Regions from separate parts of the Desulfolithobacter dissulfuricans genome, predicted to be linked through region 2. Evidence: riboswitches for the same ligand, from Rfam matches in the RefSeq annotation. Region 2 holds a riboswitch; each other region holds the start of a gene.
What was found. A riboswitch is a leader RNA that binds a small molecule or an ion and turns the genes downstream of it on or off. The one in region 2 is predicted to bind cobalamin.

Region 1: it holds a riboswitch for cobalamin, as region 2 does, so the genes downstream of both, GF1_RS13630 (TonB-dependent receptor plug domain-containing protein) here and thiC (phosphomethylpyrimidine synthase ThiC) in region 2, are expected to answer to the same signal.
Region 3: it holds a riboswitch for cobalamin, as region 2 does, so the genes downstream of both, GF1_RS13030 (ribonucleoside triphosphate reductase) here and thiC (phosphomethylpyrimidine synthase ThiC) in region 2, are expected to answer to the same signal.

What each region holds. Positions count from the first base shown of each region.
Region 1 is NZ_AP024233.1:3,047,392-3,055,045, reverse strand. Features, by position in the region: gene GF1_RS13640 (ABC transporter substrate-binding protein) at 1-417, opposite strand, end outside; gene GF1_RS13635 (dihydropteroate synthase) at 419-1,195, opposite strand; gene GF1_RS13630 (TonB-dependent receptor plug domain-containing protein) at 1,582-3,624, opposite strand; cobalamin riboswitch at 3,786-3,971, opposite strand; gene GF1_RS13625 (M48 family metalloprotease) at 4,075-5,277, opposite strand; gene GF1_RS13620 (putative molybdenum carrier protein) at 5,415-5,888, opposite strand; gene GF1_RS13615 (metal ABC transporter solute-binding protein, Zn/Mn family) at 5,908-6,831, opposite strand; gene amrS (AmmeMemoRadiSam system radical SAM enzyme) at 7,362-7,654, shown strand, end outside.
Region 2 is NZ_AP024233.1:1,256,596-1,264,249, reverse strand. Features, by position in the region: gene GF1_RS05565 (methyl-accepting chemotaxis protein) at 1-905, shown strand, start outside; gene thiC (phosphomethylpyrimidine synthase ThiC) at 1,018-2,352, opposite strand; cobalamin riboswitch at 2,449-2,651, opposite strand; gene GF1_RS05555 (sigma-54-dependent transcriptional regulator) at 2,689-4,050, opposite strand; gene GF1_RS05550 (two-component system sensor histidine kinase NtrB) at 4,237-5,970, opposite strand; gene GF1_RS05545 (sterol desaturase family protein) at 6,007-6,828, opposite strand; partial or broken gene GF1_RS05540 (heavy metal translocating P-type ATPase) at 7,040-7,654, opposite strand, start outside.
Region 3 is NZ_AP024233.1:2,914,422-2,922,075, forward strand. Features, by position in the region: gene GF1_RS13015 (B12-binding domain-containing radical SAM protein) at 1-1, opposite strand, end outside; gene GF1_RS13020 (PepSY-associated TM helix domain-containing protein) at 248-799, opposite strand; gene GF1_RS13025 (anaerobic ribonucleoside-triphosphate reductase activating protein) at 833-1,462, opposite strand; partial or broken gene GF1_RS13030 (ribonucleoside triphosphate reductase) at 1,513-3,612, opposite strand; cobalamin riboswitch at 3,640-3,877, opposite strand; gene GF1_RS13035 (M48 family metallopeptidase) at 3,949-5,763, opposite strand; tRNA gene GF1_RS13040 (tRNA-Ile) at 6,073-6,149, shown strand; gene GF1_RS13045 (Nif3-like dinuclear metal center hexameric protein) at 6,347-7,159, shown strand; gene GF1_RS13050 (zinc ribbon domain-containing protein) at 7,211-7,654, shown strand, end outside.

The DNA of each region.
Region 1 (7,654 bases), 1.8 Mb from region 2:
GGTGAACTGCACCACCCGCAATCCCAGCTCACGCAGTTTTCTGATCTGAGCGGGCTGGGTCAAGCCGGTGGCCAGGATCAGGTCCGGATACAGGCTGACGATCTTCTCGATATTGATCTGCATGACCGAACCGATTTTTTCCTTGGTCCTGGCAGCTTCAGGCCGTACACAGTAGCGGGTATTGGCCACCAGGAGTTCTTCAGCGCCCAACAGGTAGATGTTTTCCGTGTTGATGGGCCCAAGCGAGATGATCCGCTGCGCCGTGGTCCTGCCCCGGGCAGGAGGATAGGTGCCCAGCAACAGGATCAGGCCGGCAAGGCAGAGAATACAGGTGCGGCTTGGAAAAGCGGTTCCGGTCGGTTTTTTGTTTCCAGAGGGTCGGCCCCCGGACCGCTTTTTCAGGAAATATCTTCGCATTTCAGGCTGCGCTGGCCAGTGGGACGCGGGACTCCCGAGCCACGGCCATGAGGTTTGTATCCAGGCAGTTCATGATCACCGTGTCCAGGCCGGCCTCGGCCAGCAGCGGCAGCAGTCGGCAGTGGAAGGAGGAACGCTCGCTCCGGGACAGGCAGACCGAGGAATTGGAGATGGCGACAATGGTTTTCGGCGGCCTGCTGCTCAGTTCTTTGACAAGCTGGATGGACTCCAGGACCACATCGATGTCCGGCAGTCCGGCGCTCAGGTTCCAGCTGGCAGGATCCGGCCGGCAACCGATCACCGGATCGAGATAGAGCTGGTCCGGGGAAAGACCGGTCGTCTCGGCGGTTTCCAGGACCTGCATGGCCAGCTGGAGACGACCGTTGACATCCGTGGGCGTCAGTTCGGAGCTGACCAGCAGGACCACCAGGTTGGCCTGGAAAAACTTCGCAATTTTCATGGCCCGGTTCAGTTCGGTCCGGCTGGCGGTCACTGCGTTGATGGTGGCCCGGCCCCGGTGGATCTCCAGGGCCCGCTGCTGGCTCAGCACGTGGCTGGAGAGAAAAAGGGGCACCTCCAGCCGGTCCTGGATGGTTTCCACCAGCCAGGGTGTGAGCCGGCCGAGTTTTCTGCTTTGGCCAAGGTTGATGTCCAGAGCGGTGGCTCCGGCCTCCACCTGACTCCGGGCAAGCTGGACCAGGCTCTCATCGTCCAGCTCTTCCAGGGCCTTGAGAAACTGCGGGTTCATGATGTGCATGCTTTCGCCGATGATTTCCATGGGATCTCCTTGGGTGTCTGATTTTTTTCAGGGCTGCTGCTTGTCCTTCAATATGTTCCCGGGCAAGGGATTATTCCGGCAACAGGCCAATGGTTTGCAACAGATTTCCGCGAAACAGCAGGGCGGCGGGCAGAAGATGAAGGTTTTTTTCGGGGCTGTGCCCCGAAAAAAACCTGTCCGGATAGGTACAGAGATTGGTCCGGCCGGGATGCTGTCATCCCGGCCGGCTGAGGATCCCGTTGCAGGTGAAAAACTGCAGGAGGCTGCCCGCCGCCCTGACAGTGTGTTTTCCTCTTTTAAAAGATCGATCGCCGGTCCGTTCATGGCGGTGACCATGATTGTCTTCGGGTCAGGGCCGGCTGCCGGTCCTCATCCATATTTTCGGCTCAGAACGCATACCGGTAGCTCAGGTAGAGGCCTCTTCCGGGCTTGGGATAGCCTGTTTTCTCGTAGTAGTATTCATCAAAGAGATTGTCCACCTTGAGGGTGAGCCGGTGATGCTCCTTAAACGACATCCCGACCACCAGGTCCGCCACCGTGAAGGAGGGGTATTCTATTTCCGGATAGCCGGGTGCGGTCCAGTCTGTATCCTTCATCCGGCCCTGGCTGCGGAAATGCAGCCTGGCATCGAACATGTCGTCCGAGTATCGGAGGCCATAGTTTATCGTGTAGTCGGCCACGTTGTGGATATCGCTCATGGTCCCATCGGGCTGTTCCTCTTCGGCCTTGAACATGTGGGTGGCATTGACAAACAGTTCCAGCGAACGGTCCCAGTTCATGGGCGCTCCGATATCAAAGGAAAATTCTGTTTCCAGCCCTTCCATTTCGGCGCTGAGGCTGTTTTCGTAGGTGGTGGTGTTGCCGACAGTGATCGTGGTGATCTTGTCGTCCACGTCGGTGTGGAAATAAGTGACGTCCATGGACAATCCCAGCCTGGGCTGAGCATAGCCGATACCGATATCCCAGGTGATCGAGGACTCGGGGTTCAGGTCCGGATTGCCCCGGGTGACCATGGTGACCCCGCCAACGTCCGTTTCCGCATAGCCGGCAAGCTGGGCCGCGGTCGGCGGAACAAAGGCCTTGCCGATGGTGGTGTGCAACCGGAGTCCCAGGTCAAGGTTGTAGTTCAGGCCGGCCCGGGGGCTGAAGGTTGAAAAATCTTCAGAGTTGGGCGTAAAATCGGTTTTGTAGGGCGTTGGTTTGGTCTCCACCTCAAAGGTGTCGTAGCGGCCGCCTATGGTGGCGGTGAGCCGGTCATCCATAAAGCGCCAGATGGTTTCCAGGTAGCCTGCCCAGTTTTCCCGGCCTTCATCCGGGGACCAGGGCGCCCTGCGGGTACCGTCCTGGTTGTAGCTCCGGCTTTCCCTGTCGATATCCTGGTAATCGATTCCGGCGACGAACCTGTGGCTGCCCCAGGTGTACTCGTCCTTGAGCTGGAATCCGAGCCAGTCGGTCTCCGAGTCGTAGCTCCGGTAGGGGGTTACCTGAACCACGGACGGGTACCAGCCCGAGTAGTGGTTGTAGTTCTCGGCAGTCTCGTTGCTGCGGTATCCCGTGAAGCTTATTCTGGTACTGTCGCCCAGTGGCCCGCCGAGAGTAACGTCCATCCCGAAGCGGTCGATATCCTTGTGGCCTGACATATCGTTGCCATAGGCTATGTCACCCGGCGTTTCTATATCGCGGCCCTGGTAGATGTCACCCCTGACATCGATCCGCCACGCTCCCAGATCACCGCCCAGGCGCAGGGAACCGTTTTGGATTTTATAGGCGGTGTTAGGCCTGGTTGCACCGTCGCCCATCTTGTAGTCGTCCGCCTGTTCGAAACGGTTGGCAAAGATGTCAAAGTCAAAGCCTCTCCCCATGCTGCCACCCACGGCCGTCTTTTCCGCATTGGTCTCAAAAGAGCCAAAGCCTATCTCCGCCATACCGGTGAGCGGCCCGGTATGCTTTTTTGTGATGACATTGACGACGCCACCCATGGCCTCGCCGCCGTAGAGAGAGGAGGCGGGCCCCTTCAGGACCTCGATCCGCTCCACGTTGTCAGTGAGCAGGGTCGCCAGGTTGGTGGCCCCTGCCGGCCGGCCGTTGACGAGGACAAGGGTGTGCTTGGTGATACCGGAGAATTCCGGCCGGAAACCGCGGATTCCGATGCCGGCAAGGGCGCCGGGATACTCTATTACTCCGATGGAACTGTTTTTCTTGAGCTGCTCGGTGAGGGTGTCGCCGGTGGTCAGCTCGATGGTCTCGCCATCGATCACCTCGACCTTGGCCGGAATCTCCCGCACTGATTCTTCACTGCGGGTGGCGGTCACCACCACCTCGTCCAGGGTAACTTCGTTTGCAGGACTGTCTTCGTCCGCTCCTGCCAGGGCCAGTCCAGGTGTGGCCACGAGACACAGGGCCAGGGCCGCTCGAATCTCCTTTTTCATCACACATCTCCTCGTAATGACGTTGTGCCGGTCCGGAGATGCCGGGTAAAGGCAAAAAAAAATCCCCGGACCAATAAACAAAAAGTTATTGATCCGAGGATCCCTGATTTTTCCTCGAACAACCCTGTGAGCATACATCTGCCCCTTGTCCGCGAGGGCAGGCTCTCTATGTATTTCAGACAGGTCTTCTGACTCCCGGATCATCCTCCTTTTGCGCCTTCCCAACCCCGGAGGAGGTCAGTGGCATGTTGCAAAATTCGTCCCCGGTCACAGCGGCGGGCCCGTCCCGGATTCACACCGGGTTCCCTATTAAGCTCGGTTAAGAGCATCTGAAAATATGACACCAACGTTACCTGAAAAAATGCGCTCCGTCAACCTGCTCCTGCCGGGAAGAGGTGATCCGTGCCCGCCGAGCGGTTATCGGTCCCGGGAATGTATCGTGAGCACCCTTCAGCGAATATAGCCCCATTCCCGGAGGCGGGCGTAGGCATATTTTGCCTTGTCACCCTGGCGCACTTGGCCAAGAAAGGCGGCGTAGGCCCGGGCGGCCTCTTCCCGGCGCTGCATGCCTTCCAGGGCCCGGCCCCGGTAGAAGAGGATGTCCGGATTGCCTGGCAGTAGCCGGTCCACCTCGTCGAATTCCCGCAGAGCCTGGCCATATTTCTGTTCCGCCAGGCTGGCCATGGCCAGCAGCCAGTGGCTCTGGGCTTCGTCCGGGTAGACCCGGGTGGCCTGGCGGGCATAGCTTGCAGCCTCATTTGGCTGCCGGCGGAGGAACTGACACTTGGCCATGACCACCAGGGCTCCGTAATCCTCCGGAGCCTGGTCAAGAGCGGTGCGCAGCAGCTCTTCGGCCCGATCGAGCTGTTTACCGGCCATGGCGGTTTCCGCCTTCTGGATGGCCTTGATCACCGGTTTGAGACGACGGAGGCTGGCGGTGTGATCCAGGTACCTTTGCCGGTGATCGGGGTTGTCGATCATGGCCCGGTAGCGGCCACGAGCATTTTGGCGGGCCGTTTCCAGCCGTTCCCGGCTCATGGGATGGGTGGCGAACATGAGCTCGATGGCGGTGGGATTGTGCTCTCCGCTCCGCAGCAGGATCTCCATGAGGCCCACCATGCCGAGCGGCGTGTATCCGGCCCTGGTCATGTACTCCATGCCCAGGGCATCGGCCTCCCGTTCGTCGTTGCGGCTGTATCTGGCCAGCAGGGCTCCGGCCCCGATGCCGCCAAGCCTGGAGATCAGTTCGGCCGTACTCTCGTGACCGGCGCTGGAGGTAGCCGCCGAGGCCCCGGCCACCAGGAGGTTGACGAGCAATCCCTTGCCCATCTGTTCGGCTGCGTGCCGGGCGCAGACATGGCCGATTTCGTGTCCCAGCAGGGCCGCCAGCTCGGCTTCGCTCTGCAGTTCCACCAGGATTCCGCGGGTGGCGGCGATGGAACCGCCGGGAAAGGCGTAGGCGTTGATATGGGCCGCATTGACGCCGCGGAACGAAAAGGGCATGTCGGGCCGATGCGAACGGCGGGCCAGTTCCAGTCCCACCCGGTTCAGGTAGCCGTTGAGTCGCTGATCCTGAATAACCCCGTAATCGGCCGAGAACTGGAACGGAGCCTGCTGTCGGTCCAGGGCTATCTCCTGACTCCTGGACATCATGACAAGGGATTTTTCTCCTGTTACCGGGTCAGTACTGCAGGCGGTAAGAAGAGGCGCTCCCATAGCGCTTCCGCCACAGAGAAGGAAAAAACGCAGGATTGACCGACGCGAAAACCGAGATGTGTTGTTTGATCTGCTCATGGTGTTTCGTCCGTTTCAGGCCAGCTGATCTGCAGCAGGAGATCGAAGACAGCCCGGTAGATACGCGGCTCGCCGCTCGCTCTGGGGCCGGCCACGTTCAGGGTTTCGATGTTATGGTCTCTCAGCCATTGCTCTATGGCTTTTTTAGCTCGCTCCGGCTGCCACAGTTCCAGGTCGATATGGAGACAGGGCCGCCGGTGCCGGATGGCCAGGGCCTCGGTCAGGGCCGAACCACCGGTGAGGGGGCCAAAGGAGACAATAAGGGTGCCGTCACTGTCCAGGATGTTTTGCCGGGTCCGGTCCCGGTAGTTGGCCGACGGCAGTTCCTGGAGCCGGTAGCGGGACGGCAGCGATCCCTCTTCAGTCCGGCGTCCCCTGGGCAGCCAGCCGCCATGGGGAATGTTCAGCCTGATGGCCGCGTCAAGGGCCGCCCGGTCGGCCCCGGTCTGTCCTCCGGAGATGATCTTCATGTTCTTTTTCAGGTTGTATTCAGGGCCGTCTGGGAGACGACCCGACCGTTGGCGAGAACGCGGCGGCGATCCGGCCGGCAATACGCTCCATGTTGGCCAGGTAGTCCCGCGCCAGCGGATCGAGCGGAATCACCACTCCGTCGATGGCCCGGGCGATGACCCGGGCGCTGGAGCTGGAAAACTGGGGCTGAACAAAGATGACATGGACATTGTCCTTCCTGGCCGAGGCGATAAGGCGTGCCAGATGGCGGGGGCCCGGCCCCTTGCCCCCGGGGGCCACTGCTTTCTGTCGCAGGCCGTAGGCCCGGCAGAAATAGCCGTAAGCTGGATGAAAAACATAGATGGTCTGGCCGGACAGGGGTGCGAGCACCTCCCTGAGTCTGCGGTCCAGAGCCTCGAGATCCGCGGCAAAGGTTTCATAGTTCAGCTGGTAGAGCTCTTTTCCTTCGGGATCGAGACGGATCAGGGTATCGCGGATGAGAGCCGCCTGTTTTTTGACAAGCCGGGGATCGAGCCAGGTGTGCGGGTCCATTTCTTCGTCGTGTCGCCTGTCTTCGACATGCTCATCACCCGCCCCGTGGCCTTCGTGGTCGTGGTCGCCGGGTAGCAGATCCAGTCCCTGACGCAGGTCGATGATGGAGAGATGGGGTATGGAGCGCTGCAGCTTGGGTATCAGGCTGTTTTCAAACGGCACACCGATGCGAAAATAGACATCGGCCCGGGACAGGGCCGCCATCTGCCGTGGTGTCGGGGCGTAGGTGACCGGACTCTGGCCTGGCTGGACCAGGGCCTGAACCTGGACCCGTTCGCCACCCACCCGTTCGACAAAATATTCCTGGGGCAGGATAGAGACAAAAACCGTGATTCTGGCCAAGGCCACGGCGGGCAGCGAGGTGGACAGCGTCAGAAAGAGGAGAAAAAGAGAAGTTTTTTTCCAGTGCATGGGATCCTTCCGAAACAGGTTTGTCCGAAAAACACCACAGGTTTGGATAATTCCATAGTGATTTTCATGAGTTGTTGTGGCTGGACAGTACTGAAATGTGGTCCAACCATGCTGGTTAGCACCATCAGACAGCCGGGATCGGTGTTAGCCCGCATATTTCACAAGCGATCTACTGCAAGGCCTGAAAACACCTCGCCTGCTGCGTCACAGCTTCAAAAAGAGTCCTCGAAATATTTCAATATGTCTGCGGCTCTTTTTGAAGCTGTTCCTTTCATCCACACCGTTTTCAGGCCTTTCGCCACGATCATTGTGAAATATGCGGGCTAGGCGGCCATTGAGAAATGGTCTTTTTGCCGGCACCTGGACGGGTGGCACCAGCTGAAAAGATAGCCCGGGATCGCCGCCAGATCAAGATACGTTATGCGATCTGGCCGGAAAATCAAGGGTGCCGGTTTCCCATACCGGAAATAGGTATTATAGTTTTTTTCAGGGGTTTGCTGACAGTTGATCTGCAACAAGGGAGGGATACCATGCACGAGGCACGTTTCTACACCAGAAAGGAGGACGGCAAGGTCCAGTGCAGACTCTGCAATCACCGCTGCCTGATCAAACCGGGACGCCGTGGTATCTGCGGAGTACGCGAGAATCGGGAAGGGACGCTCTATACCCTGGTCTACGGGCATCTGGTGGCGGAAAGCAGCGATCCCATCGAGAAAAAACCTTTGTTTCATTTTCTTCCAGCCTCGAAATCCTGGTCCATCTCCACCGTGGGGTGCAACTTCCGCTGTCTCCACTGCCAGAACTATGACATCTCCCAGTATCC
Region 2 (7,654 bases):
TGGAAAAACTCAACACGGTCTTCAAAAAAGTGGGAAACAGCACCGGAGTTCTGCAGGCTTCGGCGGCCGAACTCTCTGAATCATCCGGTGCCATGTCCCGGGGAGCCGATCAATCATCGGAAAAGGCGAACAATGTAGCAGCAGCGACCGAAGAAATGAGCTCCAACATGAATTCCGTGGCCGCAGCATGCGAAGAAGCGGCCACCAATGTCAACATTGTCGCCGCAGCCGTGGGAGAGCTCTCGACCACGGTCCAGAGGATTGCCACGAACACCTCGGAGGCTCGGGATGTGGCCCTGGAGGCCGTGACCCTTGCTTCAAGCTCGTCTGAGAAGGTCGACGCCCTGGGGCAGGCAGCCGGGGAAATCAGTAAGGTCACCGAGGTAATCACCGAGATCTCCGAGCAGACCAACCTGCTGGCCCTCAATGCCACCATCGAGGCGGCCCGGGCCGGAGAGGCCGGCAAGGGCTTTGCGGTGGTTGCCAATGAGATCAAGGAACTGGCCAATCAGACAGCCGACGCCACCAGGGAAATCAAGACCAAAATTGAAGCCATTCAGGGCTCCACCAACCTGACGGTGAGCGAGATCAAGCGGATCACCGAGGTCATCGCCAGGGTGAACGAAATCGTGGCCACCATTGCCACCGCAGTGGATGAACAGACTGCCAGCACCACGGAGATAGCGGAGAATGTTCAGCAGGCGGCCCAGGGAATCTCCGAGGTCAATGAAAATGTTGCCCAGAGCTCGGCGGTGTCCGGTGACATTGCCCGGGAGATCGCCGAAGTCAGCCAGGTGGCCGGAGAGATCACCTCGCTCAGCACCGGCGTAAGCCAGAATGCCGAGGAGCTGGCCAGGATGGCCGATGAACTCAAGAAACTGCTGGTCCTGTTCCGCACCCGCTGACAGGGCTGCCCCCCTGGCTCTTGCTGACACAAGCCTGTCCGGCCTGAATGCCCTGGCTGGACAGGCTTTCTCTTTTCAGCCTCTTTTTTCGTCCCGCCAGGTCGGCTGGCGCCTACTTTTTCCCGGAACAACCGCTACAGCCCCGCTTATCACCGCGTATATCGCGGGCAAAGAGGGAGATTCCCCGCTCCATGGCGCAGAAATCGCCGCACATGGTGCAGGTGCGCTGGTTTTCCGGGGTGCGGTCCCTGCGAATCCTGCGGGCCTCCTCAGGAAACATCAGCAGTTCCATCTGCTTTTCCCACCGGGTATCGCGCCGGGCAATGGCCACCTGTTTCTCTCGTTCCCGCATGGATGGATCACGAGCGATGTCGCCGATCCTGGCCGCCAGCCGGGTGGCCCTGATACCTTCGCGCACGTCCTGTTCGTTGGGCAGGGCAAGATGTTCCGCCGGGGTGATGTAGCAGATCAAATCCGCCCCGTAACGAGCTGAATTAGCCGCGCCGATGGCGGCGGTAATATGGTCATAGCCGGCCCCGGAATCGGCTGGCAGCGGCCCCAGCACATAATAGGGAGCGTTGCCGCTCATCCTCTTTTCCAGCATGATATTGCCCTCGATTTCATCGAGCGGCACATGGCCCGGGCCTTCCACCATCATCTGGCATCCCATCTCCCGACCTATCTCGGCCAGTTCGCAGTTGGTGATCATCTCCGCCATCTGGGCCCGGTCGTGACTGTCATGGATGGCCCCGGCCCGGATACCGTTACCCAGCGACAGGACGGCGTCATATTTCTTCATCAGCTCGCAGACCCGGTCAAACTGCTCATAGAGGGGATTTTCCCGGTCATGGTATTCCATCCAGGACACCATGAAGGTACCACCTTTGGAGACCAGGCCGCCATAGCGATAGCCCTGGCGTCGCAGCCGCTCGATGGAATAGCGGTTGATCCCGCAGTGAATGGCCATGAACGAGATTCCATCCTCCAGCTGCCGCTCAATGAGCTCGAAAAGATACTCGGGATCGAGCTTGTTGGGGTTATGGTACTTGCGGCTGGCCTCGGAAAAGGCCTGGTACAACGGCACATTGCCCACCGGCAGGTTGACGGTGGCCAGCACCTCGCGCCGCACCAGATCCAGGTCACCACCGGTGGAAAGTTCCATCAGAGTATCGGCCTGTTCTTCTTCGGCGATCCGCGCCTTTCTTTTTTCCAGCTCGATATCCTTGATGTCCGACGACGTGCCGATGGAGGCATTGACTTTGGTCCGCAGCCCGGTGCCAATACCGACCACCTTCTGATTCGGCCGATTATGGTTGACCGGAATAACGATTTCTCCCAGGGCGACAAGCTCCCTGATCAGCTCGGCATCCTTGCCCTCATCCCGGGCTACCTGCTCCATCTGTGCTGTGATGACACCCTCGCGGGCCAGTTCCAATTGGGTTTTCATGTTCTTTTTCTTTCCTCCTGAGGCTGTCCCGGCCGGCAAAAAAAAATCCGCGCCACAGCACTCGCCATGACGCGGATCTACAGGACAGCAGTATCCGTTATTCGGTTCAATCTGGCAGGTCTTCTGACTTACGGATCAAGCCCCTGCCTGCGCCTTCCCATCCACCAGAGGTGAACAGTGGCATCATGCAGGCAGAGTCCCCGTTTACAGCGCCGGCCCTGAGCGTTACGGATTCACACCGTATTCCCTATTCTCCGTCGACAACCACCGCCGACGGCACCAGACTGATCTATAGCACCCACATATGCCAGAAATAAGAAAAAAGGACAAGACTATTTAGTGTTCGTCCAGACCGTACTCCTTGATCTTGTTGAGCAGGGTCTGCCGGGCAATTCCGAGAATTCGAGCTGTTTTCGATCGGTTACCCCCTGTCTGGGCCAGTATGGTTCGAATTGCCTCACGCTCCATGTCACGCAGGGTAAAACCCTGCCTGCCGCTCTTCTCCAGATGCGGCTCCATGTCAACCGGCAGCAGGTGAGGCGGCAGTTCCCGGGGAGTTATCTGTTCTCCAAGACAGAGGATCACTGCGCGTTCCACAGTGTTTTCCAGCTCCCTGATATTGCCAGGCCAGTCGTATCGTCCAAGGAGCATCAAGGCCTGCGGGTGAAATCCCCTGATGTCTTTCCGGTTTTTTGCCGCATATTTCTTCAGGAAATAATCAGCCAGGGCCGGAACGTCCTCTGGCCGCTCTCTGAGAGGTGGTAACTCGATGGGTACCACGGAGAGACGAAAAAAGAGATCCTGGCGGAAACTGCCCTCTTCCACCATCTGCTGAAGATTCTTGTGGGTTGCCGCGACAAGACGGACATCCACGTTTACAGACTGGCTGGAGCCGAGGCGTTCAAACTCTCCTTCCTGAATAACCCTGAGTATCTTGGCCTGGGTCTGCAACGACATATCGCCGATTTCATCAAGAAACAACGTGCCGCGGTGGGCCTGTTCAAAGCGGCCCTTACGCTGCCGCTCCGCACCGGTAAAGGCACCCCGTTCATGGCCGAACAACTCACTTTCCAGCAGATTTTCATGCAGCGCCGCGCAGTTGACCTTGATAAAGGGACCGTCTTTACGCAGACTGTTGTGATGCAGGGCCCCGGCAATCAACTCCTTACCGGTTCCCGATTCTCCGGTGATGAGTACTGTTGCATCGCTGGGAGCCACCAACGAGAGGGTCTCAAACACCCTCTGCATACCACTGCTGCGGCCGATAATATTGCCAAAGTCAAACTTTTCTCCAAGCCGTTCCCTGAGCTGTGCGTTCTCTTCTCTAAGCGCCTCGATATTGAGCGCTTTTTCCACTGCCAGATTCAGCGCCTCGATATCAACAGGCTTGGTCACATAATCGACTGCGCCCTGTTTCATAGCCGCCACAGCACTTTCCACCGAAGAAAATGCCGTGATAACAATAACCGGCTCCATGCGTCCCTTTTCCCTGAGCAGTGCCAGGGTTTCCAGGCCATCCATTCGCTGCATTTTCAGGTCCAGCAGAATCAGATCCACCTCCTGGTCCATCAGTAGAGGCAGGACCTGATCCCCATCGTCGACTTCAAGTAAGCGATAGCCGGCTCCCATGAGATTTACCTTGAGCATGGTACGATGAGCCGCGTCATCATCAACAAGCAGAATCGTTTTTTCCTGCATATCACCTGTTTCCAGTTTGTGATTACCACTGAAATTCAGCCACCGATGGATGAAGGTGTCGACCTCACTTGTTGCACGGGTGTCTGTGGCCTGGATGGCCACAGTCAAGCCCCCAGGGACGGGTTTATGGCGTCCCGTGAAACAAGGGAGGTCGACACCGGTTTCAATGCCAAAGATTGATGGTAATCAGATTCCAGTTTGATTTTTCTGGGTTACGGGGAGCACCACCGTGATTTTCGTCCCCTTGCCCGGTGCTGATACCACTTCAAAATGCCCATGATGCTGTTCAACGATCTGGTGACTGACAGCCAGGCCCAGTCCGGTCCCTGCCCGCCGGGTCGTGAAAAACGGATCAAACATTTTCTCCTGTTCTTCCCGGGTCATACCCTTGCCCGAATCGGAAACCGTTATTTGGACCGTATCTTTTTCTTCGATGCAGGCCAGGCTGATACGACCACCACCGGGGGTGGCATGCAGTGCATTTTTCAGCAGATTAAGAACAACCTGTAGAAGGAGATCGCCATCGGCAACAATGGTCCTGGTACACTGGATATCCATGAAAAAATCAATATGCCCGGCGCGGAAATCATGCTCGAGCAACCTGGCTGTCTTTTCGAGCAGCCGGCCGGGATACACTTTTCCGAACTCGGGATCTCTTGGCCTGGAAAACTGCAGCAGAGCAGAAATTGCCGCGTTCAGACGATCCACCTCTCCCACCATCAACTGGGCATATTCCCGGGAATTTTCATCCACAGCCTGATTGCCAAAATACTGGGCAAACCCTCGTAATGTCCCCAGGGGATTTCTGATTTCATGGGCAATCCCGGCCGCCATTCGTCCCAGTGCCGCGAGACGGCGGGAACGCTCCAGTTGCTTCTCCATGGCCCGCAGTTCCCGGATATCGCGGATGATCACCACGGTACCAAGTCGATTCCCCTCCTGGTCCTTCAGGGGGGAAGCGCTGAGCCGGACAGGAATGGACCGGTTATCTGTCCGCTGCATCTCATACTCCAGGGCAGCCACTCCCTGTTCCGTACAGATCTGCTCGCCGGGCCAGTTGGCAAACACCCTGTCCACCGACATACCAAGCAGTTTCCCGGCAGGAGAACCGGCCAACCGCGCTGCCCGTGCGTTCACCGATACGATCCGCTGGCCGCAGTCCAGGGTCATCAAACCGTCCGGCATGGATTCAATAACACTCCTGGTATAGAGACGCATGGTATCAAGGGTCGCCCGGGCGACACGGGCGCCCTGATACAGAAACAGAAAGTAGAAACCAGCACTGCCGAGCAGCAGCAGCAGGCCGCCCATGAACAGGGTGTGGCGGAGATCCTGCTGCTGGGCCTGGATAAATTCATCGGTATACAGGCCAATATAAATCACCTTGCGTTTGTCGAGATTTTCTCCGAACTGGGCCTGCATCCACTGTTGCCTGCGGCGAAACATCATGGATGCCATGGGACTGTCACGCCTGCCCATATCGACCATGTGAAACTCGGTAGCAACCTCAAATACGGGATTGTGATTTTCATCCTGGGCAATGATAGTGGTGACCGGCCCACCGGCTGCCAGCACCTCCGCACTTGCCGGGTGCCTGTCCCGGGGAGGCAGCCTGCCTGCAGTAGCCAGCACCACCCCGTCTTCGGTGATGACGTGAATGTAGGCAATACGATCTGTTTTGGCCGTCTCGGTGACCAGCGTCTCCAGCGGCGATGAAGAACTCATCATGTGATGCATCATGGAGGTCCTTGCTCCGGCCTGGAAACTGCGTATCAGGACCAGTCCCTCATCAAGGAGAAAACTCTTCATGACTTCCTGTTCCCGTGCCAGATTACGCACCGTGGAGATGGCAAGGAGTGTACCAAGCATCAATGCGGCAATAACTATGGCCAGGGCAGACCAGGATAGTTTAAAGGACACTCGGGTGGACGGTATCTGCATGGAGTAGTGTAAAGGTTACTTAAGGTTGGGCTCTTTTCCCTGCCGATTCAGAGTATAGGAGCCAGGATTGCCGGAAAAGGGCAGAAGCAGCAGTTGAACAAAGCCGAGACGGGCCGGGTCGCGGTATTGGCTGAGACCAATAGTCATACCAGTATGTCCGGCAGACGGCTGGGACCGATAGGTGCCAAAGATCCTGTCCCACCAGGGAAAAGAAAAACCGAAATTACTGTTCGTTTCCCGGATGATCACGGAATGGTGGACCCGATGCATATCAGGCGTGACGAGAAGCAGACGCAGCACTCTGTCAAGCTGCTGCGGCAGGGCCACATTGCCGTGATTGAACATCGCGGTCCCGTTGAGCAGGATTTCAAAGAGGAGCACCGCGGCCGGCGGCGGACCGAGGGCAGCCACTGCGCCCATTTTGATTCCAATGGAAAGCACGATTTCCACGGGATGGAACCGCAGGCCTGTGCTCGTGTCAATGTCGAGATCCGCGTGGTGCACCATATGCAGTCTCCAGAACAGCGGAACCGCATGGAACATGAGATGCTGCAGATAAATGACCAGGTCAAGCAGCAGCACGGCCAGGAAAAAAACCAGCCCCGGTGGCAGGGTTATCTGATTAAAAAGCCCCCACTGGGCAGTCCGGGCTGCAATGGCGACATGCATGACAGTCACCGGAACGAGCACCAGAACAAGCAGCGTATCGACACCAATCACAGACAGGTTGATCAGCCAGCGCCGGCCCTTCGAAACTGAAGAGCGCCGTCTGGGAGCAACACTCTCCCACAGTACCATGAAAACAAGCACTGACAGGGCAATACCGAGTCGAATCATATTCTCCAGGAGCATGGCAGTCACGGCTGGTGTGGGAGTGCAGATACCCCGAACACATTCTATTTCAGGGCTGTTACTGGTTGCATTGTACCGAAAATTCCTGTCTTCTATACAAAAAAAACGAGATAACGGTTTTTTGTCTGCATTCGCACTCTGCAGCAACGGATCGCACTGCGCGAGGCTGCAAAAAAATCGTCACCTCGTTTTGGTACTATGTTATCCGTACGGATCTTAGACGCAGTGCATTGAGCACCACGGAAACAGAGCTGAAACTCATGGCCGCCGCTGCAATAACCGGTGAAAGGAGTATACCGAAAACAGGATACAAAACTCCTGCTGCCACCGGCACCCCGAGCGCGTTATACACAAAGGCAAAAAAAAGGTTCTGCCTGATATTGGCCATGGTCGCCCGACTCAGTTTTCTAGCCAGGACAATACCGGTCAGGTCACCCCTGACAAGAGTCACGCCAGCACTTTCCATGGCCACATCCGTACCGGTACCCATGGCGATCCCCACATGGGCCTGGGCCAGTGCCGGGGCATCGTTGATACCGTCACCAGCCATGGCCACCATCTGGCCATTGTCCTGGAGCAACTTGACAGTCTGCGCCTTTTCTTCCGGCAAAACTTCCGCCATCACCTGATCTATATCCAGCTTCGCGGCCACAGCCTCGGCCGTTGCCCTGTTATCTCCGGTCAGCATGACAACGGTGATCCCCTCGGCATGCAGCCGGCGAATAGCCTCCGGAGTCGATTCCTTGATCGGATCGGCTACGGCAATGAGTCCGGCCGCTTGGCCGTCAACCGCCACAAACATCACAGTCTG
Region 3 (7,654 bases), 1.7 Mb from region 2:
TGGAAAACAGGTCGATCCCGGCTGGACCCGGCGCAGGATGGGGGCTGCCGGGCCTGATGGACAGAGGTTCCTTGATTTATTCCCTGCCTGCGGGACCACGCGACCAGCCACACACACTCTTTCCAGAGTGGTTCGCCCCGGCCAGGCCCCAACGGGCAGGGATGTGTGGACATGATACCAGCAAACACCGCCGGGGCGCCACGTTCTTTCTCAGGTTCCGTCAGCCGGCACCACCGGCACCGGTCGCTCAGGCCAGAAAAACACCCGCGGCCAGCAGCAGCGCGCCCCCGATCACCAGCAGCCAGTCCAGGGGACGATAGCGCAGGATAAAGAGCCCGGTCAGGGTCACCAGGAGAATGGTGACACAGGCGAAATCGGCCACCACCAGCCAGGCGGTGGAGGTCTTGAAGACTTTGTGCAATCTGTTGAGATAATTCCAGGGTTGGCGCGGAGTTTTGTCGATTTGCTCCATCGTCCCCCGGGCCGGATCAATGATATAGGTGGTCCTGCCATGGGAACCGTAGAGAAATTCGATGGTGGAGGCGCCGCGGATGCGGATGACCGTGGGATCATCGCTCCGCCCGATCTGGTTCTTGTAGAAGTCGATAAACTCGCGCATCATGGCGGTATCCGACTTTTCCACCCGGGTTACGCTGCGGTGCCTGTCGATAAAATAGCCAAAACTTTTCCGGTGGTTCAGGAGCAGGCCGGTGAGGCAGTAAAAAACAACCAGTCCGGCCAGAAACAGGCCGAACCAGCGATGCAGGTTACGGAGCAGATGTCTTGTCTTGGGGTCCATGACTGTGGATTCTGGAAAGAGAGTACTGGTGGTTCAACTGTTGGTGGAAAAGGAGCCACAGAGATCCGGGCGCAGGGCATTTTCCGGCCGGAACGGCTGGAAGACATGCTGCATGGACGGAGGCAGCATGGCCGGGATCAGTTCCCGCTCCTCGGGCCGATGGAGCCCGTCCACCCAGGTGGTTCGGAACATGGCCGGGATACCGGCCCGGGAGATGATGCCGATGGAGCTCATGATACGGGCCGGCTCCACCGGAACTCCGGCCAGGATATGGTACCGCTCCGGTGTGGCCTTGACATCCATGGCAATGAAATCCACCAGGTTATCCGCCAGCAGATACTCGAGGGCCCTGGGCCTGGAACCGTTGGTGTCGAGCTTGACCAGGAAACCCATATCCCGCACCGTACGACAGAAATCGGCCAGATCCGGGTGCAGGGTGGGCTCGCCGCCGGTGATAACCACCCCTTCAAGCAGCCCGCGCCGCTTGTGGAGAAAGGCAAGGATATCCGCCTCGCCGATCTCCTGCTCCGGGTTCCTTGACGGCAACAGAGCACCGTTGTGACAGAAGGGGCAGCGGAAGTTGCAACCCTGGGTAAAGACCACAGCCGCCATCTTGCCCGGATAATCGCAGAGGGAAAACCGCTGCAGGCCGCCAAAACGCATGCCGGGCTACCTCCGGCCGGCCCCGGCCACCCGGTAGCGGCTGCGCAGGGGAACTCGTCACGCTTGCCACTGTTCCACTGGTCCACCGGCCGCAGGTAGCCGACCACCCGGGAATAGATCTCGGTACGGGCACCGCACCGGGGGCACTTCTGCTGTTCGCCCCGCAGATAACCGTGGTCCGGACAGATGGAAAACGACGGGGTGATAGTAAAATAAGGCAACCGGTAGGAGCTGCAGACCTTTTTGACGAAGGCCTTTACCGCCCCGGGATCGACCTCCGATTCCCCGAGGAAGACATGCTGAACCGTGCCGCCGGTATAGCGGGACTGGAGCGGATCCTGCAGGTCGAGGATTTCGAAGATATCGTCACTGAAGTTGACCGGCAGCTGGGTGGAATTGGAATAGATGGGCACCTGGCCGTCACTGCTGGTGCGCAGGGTACAGCGCATCTCCGGAAACCGGTGCGCATCGAGCCGGGCCAGCCGGAAACCGGTCCCCTCGGCCGGAGTGGCCTCCAGGTTGTAGTGGTTCCCGGTTTCCTCCTGGAACTGCTGCAGCCTGGCCCGCATGTGATCCAGCACGCGGATGGCGAACCGCTGGCCCGCCCTTTCTCCGATGGTCTGGCCGAGAAAGTTGAGGCAGGCCTCGTTCATACCGATGAGACCGATGGTGGAAAAATGGTTGTTCCAGAAGGAACCGAACCGTTCCCGCACGTGGCGCAGATAGTAACGGGTATAGGGATAGAGCCCTTTATCGGTGAACTGCTCAAGAACCTTGCGTTTGGTCTCAAGGCTGGTACGGGCTGTCTCCATGAGCTGGTCGAGACGGGAGAAGAAATCAGCCTCGTCCGTGGCCTGGTACCCCAGGGCCCCCATATTGATGGTGACCACGCCGATGGAACCCGTGAGGGGATTGGCACCGAAAAGTCCACCGCCCCGTTTCTCCAGCTGCCGGGTATCAAGCCGCAGGCGGCAGCACATGGACCGGGCGTCGTCCGGGGAGAGATCCGAGTTGACGAAATTGGCGAAATAGGGGATCCCATAGCGGGCTGTCACCTCCCACAGGGGTTCCAGGTCCGGGTCATCCCAGTTGAAATCATCGGTGATGTTGTAGGTGGGAATGGGAAAAGTGAACACCCGGCCCCGGGCATCGCCTTCGGAGAGCACCTCGAGAAAGGCCCGGTTGAAAAGCCCCATCTCTGCCTGGTAGTCGCCATAAACCGTGTCCTGCTGCTCACCGCCGATGATCACCGGCTGGGAGGCCAGGGCATGCGGCACCTGCAGATCCAGGGTCAGGTTGGTAAAGGGGGTCTGGAATCCGACCCGGGTCGGGACGTTCAGGTTGAAGATAAACTCCTGCAGTGCCTGCTTCACCTCCCGGTACTCGAGTCGGTCGTGGCGGATAAAGGGCGCCAGCAGGGTATCAAAGGAGGAAAAGGCCTGGGCCCCGGCGGCCTCGCCCTGGAGAGTATAGAAAAAGTTGACGATCTGGCCAAGCGCGGTGCGCAGGTGACGGGCCGGAGCTGATTCGGCCTTGCCCGAGGCGCCGCGGAATCCCACCCGGAGCAGGTCCTGGAGGTCCCAGCCCACGCAGTATACCGAAAGCTGGCCCAGGTCATGGATGTGCAGGTCTCCCTGCTGGTGGGCCCGGCGGACCTCGGGGGTGTATATCTTGCTGAGCCAGTAGACCTTGCTTACTTCGCTGGCGATATAGTTGTTGAGGCCCTGGAGGGAATAGGCCATGTTGGAGTTTTCCTCCACCTGCCAGTCGAGCCGTTCCAGGTAGCTCTCGATCAGCTCCACGTCCGCCTTCTGGACCATCTCCCGTATCCGGGCGTGCTGATCCCGGTAGAGAATATAGGCCTTGGCTGTTTTCTTGTACGGCGAGGCCAGCAGCACCTCTTCCACCAGGTCCTGAATGGTCTCCACCTCAAGGGTCTCATCGGACAGCATGGCCTGGGCCAGGCTGAGGACCCGGATGGTCAGCCGCCGGGCCTCCACCCGGCCAAATTCACCGGTGGCGCGGCCCGCCTTCAGGATCGCATCGGTGATCTTGTCCACCACAAAGGGGACCAACCGGCCATCACGTTTACGAATGGTGGTGAAAAGAGCAGACTCTGCCGCGGACGCGGCCTGAACAGACACGGACATACCTCTCTCCTTTCCTCGAAGGGTCAAGTGCGGGACATGTTGCCGGCAGGTCTTCGGACTTGTGGACAGGGGAACATGGTTCTCTTCCTACTGACCGTCGCTTCCCATCCCCGGAGGGGACAGTGCTTTTCCCGTTGCCGGGAGACGGTGGTCGTTTCCACTTACCGCTGCGGGACAGTTCCGGATTTGCACCGGATTCCCTGTCGTCCGGCTCGTAGCCAGACTGCCACGCTTCCCTTGAAGCGTACCGGCAATGTTGCGTTTCGCCACTATATATTGTGGCTCACATTTAGTCAAACACCAAATGAGGGATTTTCCCTCTCGAAAAAAAGGGGGTCAGAAATCCTGCCGATCCCAGGTCGATTCCTTGAATTTGCGTATCTGGGCCAGGTAATAACGCCGGTTTTCCGGATCCAGTTTCAGGGCCTTGAGTTCGGTCAGGATGGCCTCTTCCTTCAGGTTGTTGGCCCAGTAGGCCGTAGCCAGGGTGTCTAAAATGTACCCCTGCTGCTTGAGAGTGGCGGCGGTCCGGGCCAGGGTCAGGGCGCGGATTGGATCGCGGAGTGCGGGATCACTGGCCGTGAGCAGCAGCCAGGCCAGGTTGTTGGCCACGTCACCATTGAGCGGATCGAGTTTCAGGGCCCGCTCATAGGCGTTGATGGCCTTGCGTTCCATCTTCTTTTCCTGCATCAGATCGCCAAGGAGCAGGAGCCAGACCGAGTTTTTCGGTTCCTGCCGAAGTTTCTGCTCCAGCACGGCCTCCATGTACCTTGTCTCGTTACCGGCGGCCAGTTTGTCCAGATCCACCTGCCGCACAGCCACCACGCAGCTGAGCACGATCAGGGTATAGGCCGCCATCCCAAGCCAGACCTTGCGGTCATGGCGATGGATGAGAGAGCGGTCCTGTTCGCAGCGCTGGAGAAAATCGATCCGTTCGCCGATGCCGAAATGGTGCCACGATTTTTCATCGCGGATATTGCCCGACAGGGTGGCTATCTTTTCAAAGGAACGGATAAGAGGCCAACTGGTACCCTGGGCCCGGAACACGTACAGATCGGCCTGCCGTTCAAAGTTGCGGATAAAAAAGCCAAAGATGAAACGGAAATAGACGATCATCAGCAGAAGGATCAGCCCGCCGCTGAACAGGGCCAGCAGGGTGTCGGGCGAGACATGCAGCCGCTCCACCGTCAAGTAGAAAAAGTCCCAACCCAGGACCAGGTAGGGCAGCACCCGGGCAAGGGCGCCGGCCAGGAGGCTGAACCCGAGGAAAAGATAGATATAGAGCACCAGGTGCATCCGCTTGACATGACCTATCTCGTGGGCCAGCACCGATTCCAGCTCTTCCGGATCCAGGGCGGCCAGCAGAGCCGGGGTTACCAGTAGATAGCGGAAACGGGGAACGATACCCATGATCCCGGCGGTCAGGACCTGGCCTTCGAACAGCGGCCAGTAGAGGATTTCCGCCTTGAAATCCTGCTGCCGACAGAACCGTTCTATCTCCCGGCGCAGGGGGGAATCCGGCATGGGCCGGCAGTTCCACAGCCAGCGGACCAGAGGCGGAAAGAAGACGGCCAGGAAAACGACAAAGGCCGTAAAAAGAATCAGGTCGCCCCAGGGTGAGGTCAGGACCTGCTGAAAACGGGGCAGGGGCAGGGACGAGAGCAGATCAAAGACCAGAGACAGAACCAGCCAGGGCAGAACAATGGGCAGATTGGCCTTGATATTGGATACCACGAACCCGGCCGGGGTATAGCGTCGCTGAAATACGGCCTCGTAAGCGGGTCGGGCCTTAAGCCACATCAGGGACAGGAAAACGAAGAAAACCGCCAGCCCGCCCAGGTTCTCCAGGACCGGCAGCCGGCCGCCCAGGGAAAGAAAACGGAGGTAATACTTAAGATCAACCACATAGACGGCGACCAGGAAGAACAGAACCGCCAGGATGGAAAGCCGCCTTTCGGCGGAAAAATAGGCCGAGGCCGAGCCGAAACGGGCCCGCCGATACAGCCGGCCTGCTATCTGCGAAAAGAGGACCAGCAGGCCACCCAGGACCATGGTTCCGTAGGCGGGCGCCAGCAGAGGCTCCTTGGGAGCGGTGTCGGTGGAAAAGACAAAGATGACCACCAGAAAATAGATAAGATTATTATAGATCATCCCGGAACCACTGCTGACAAGGAGTTATATACGATAGGGACCAGATGTCCCGCTCTCTTAACCCGCATATTTCACAAAGATCGTCGCGAAAGGACGGAAAACGCCATCCCTGCAGGCGGGGAGCACCCCACCGTGGCAGCCGGAGCGTCCGGGGGCCGGACTCGGCACGCGGCCTGGAGAGCTGGAAATTCAAAGACCAAGACTACCACAGGACCAGGACAACAGAAAATATTTTTTTCTGCACACCTGAAAAAAGATATTGACCCCTGCCCGGATCCTGGTAATATTATCTGTTTCTCTATCAGAGATGGGCCTATAGCTCAGCTGGCTAGAGCCACCGGCTCATAACCGGTCGGTCCCTGGTTCGAGTCCAGGTAGGCCCACCACGGACAATACGGCATGGCGGGGTACCCACCATGCATAACACTACGCAGGATCTTGAACAAAATCATCAGCTTTCGACAATCTGTTTTTTCAGAAACAGACTACAGCAACACCAAGCTCGAGATGAAGAGGTACATCCCCGGAGGATGTGCCTCTTTTTCTTTGGCATCATTCCTGCGCCACAGCCACAATCGCTACCATGACGGCAACCGTCCAGCATATTCTTGACATTCTAGAGCGTATAGCCCCGGCAGAGCTGGCCCAGTCATGGGACAATGTCGGTCTCCTGATCGGTGATCCCGGACAACCGGTGCATGGTATCATGCTGGCCCTCGATCCCACCTCCCAGGTGCTGGACCAAGCCACGCGACTCCATGCCGACCTGCTCATCACCCACCACCCCCTGATCTTCCACCCGACCAAATCCATTCGTACCGAACAGCCAGGCGGCCGGCTCATCAGCACAGCCATCCGTCACAACATATGCGTCATAGGCTGTCACACCAATCTCGATGCCGCCAGCGGCGGAGTCAGCGATATCCTGGCCCGAAGACTTGGTCTTGAAAAAACACGACCCCTTGACCCCACGTCCAGTGAAAGCGCGGCCGATTCCTGTGGCCTCGGTCGGATCGGGGAATACCCGGTCCCCCTGACTCCCGATGATTTCATCGGCCGCCTCAGGGAGGCCATTGAGCCACCCTGGTTGCTCGAGGCCGGCCCGCGACCCGAGACTATCCGCAGGGTGGCGGTCTGCGGCGGCTCATGCTTTGACTATGCCGGAAAAACTCTGGACCTGGGGGCCGATGTCTTTGTCAGCTCGGAGCTCAAGCACGCCACGGCCCGCTGGGCCGAGGAGGCCGGACTCTGGCTGGTGGACGGCGGACATTTTGCAACAGAACAGATCGTCATCGCATCGCTCCACCAGGCGCTTACAAAGGAACTTGAGGCGGCCGGCCTGGAACTGCCCCTGCATACGGCAGCCCAGCGCAGTCCGCTTGCACGAATATTTTAACTGCCGGCGGTTTTTGCCGGCCTGAAACCGTGTTGCATAAGGAGTACACCATTGAACGAAGAAATCAGCAAACTCATTGCCCTGCAGGAAATTGACACTGAAATCGCCGGATTTGACAAGCAGATCAGCGAAAAACAGCAGGAAATCACCGACCGGCAGCAGAGTATTGCCGACAAGCAGGAGCAGATAAACCAGTGCCGGGAAAAGGTCAGTGCCCTGGAGCAGCGGCAGCGGGAAGTCAAGGCGGAACACGAGGATGCCGCCGCCAGGATCAAGGACCGGCAGAACAAGATGATGCAGGTCCAGACCAGCCGCGAACACCAGGCCCTGCTCAAGGAAATCGAGGACGCCAAGCGGCTGATCAAGGAAAGCCAGGAACAGCTGACCTTGATCATGGAACAGGCCGAACAGCTGGAAAACCAGGCCGCCGAACTGGAAAATCTGTGCAAGGGTGAAGAGGAACTGCTGGCCGAGGAAACCACCAAGGTCAACAAT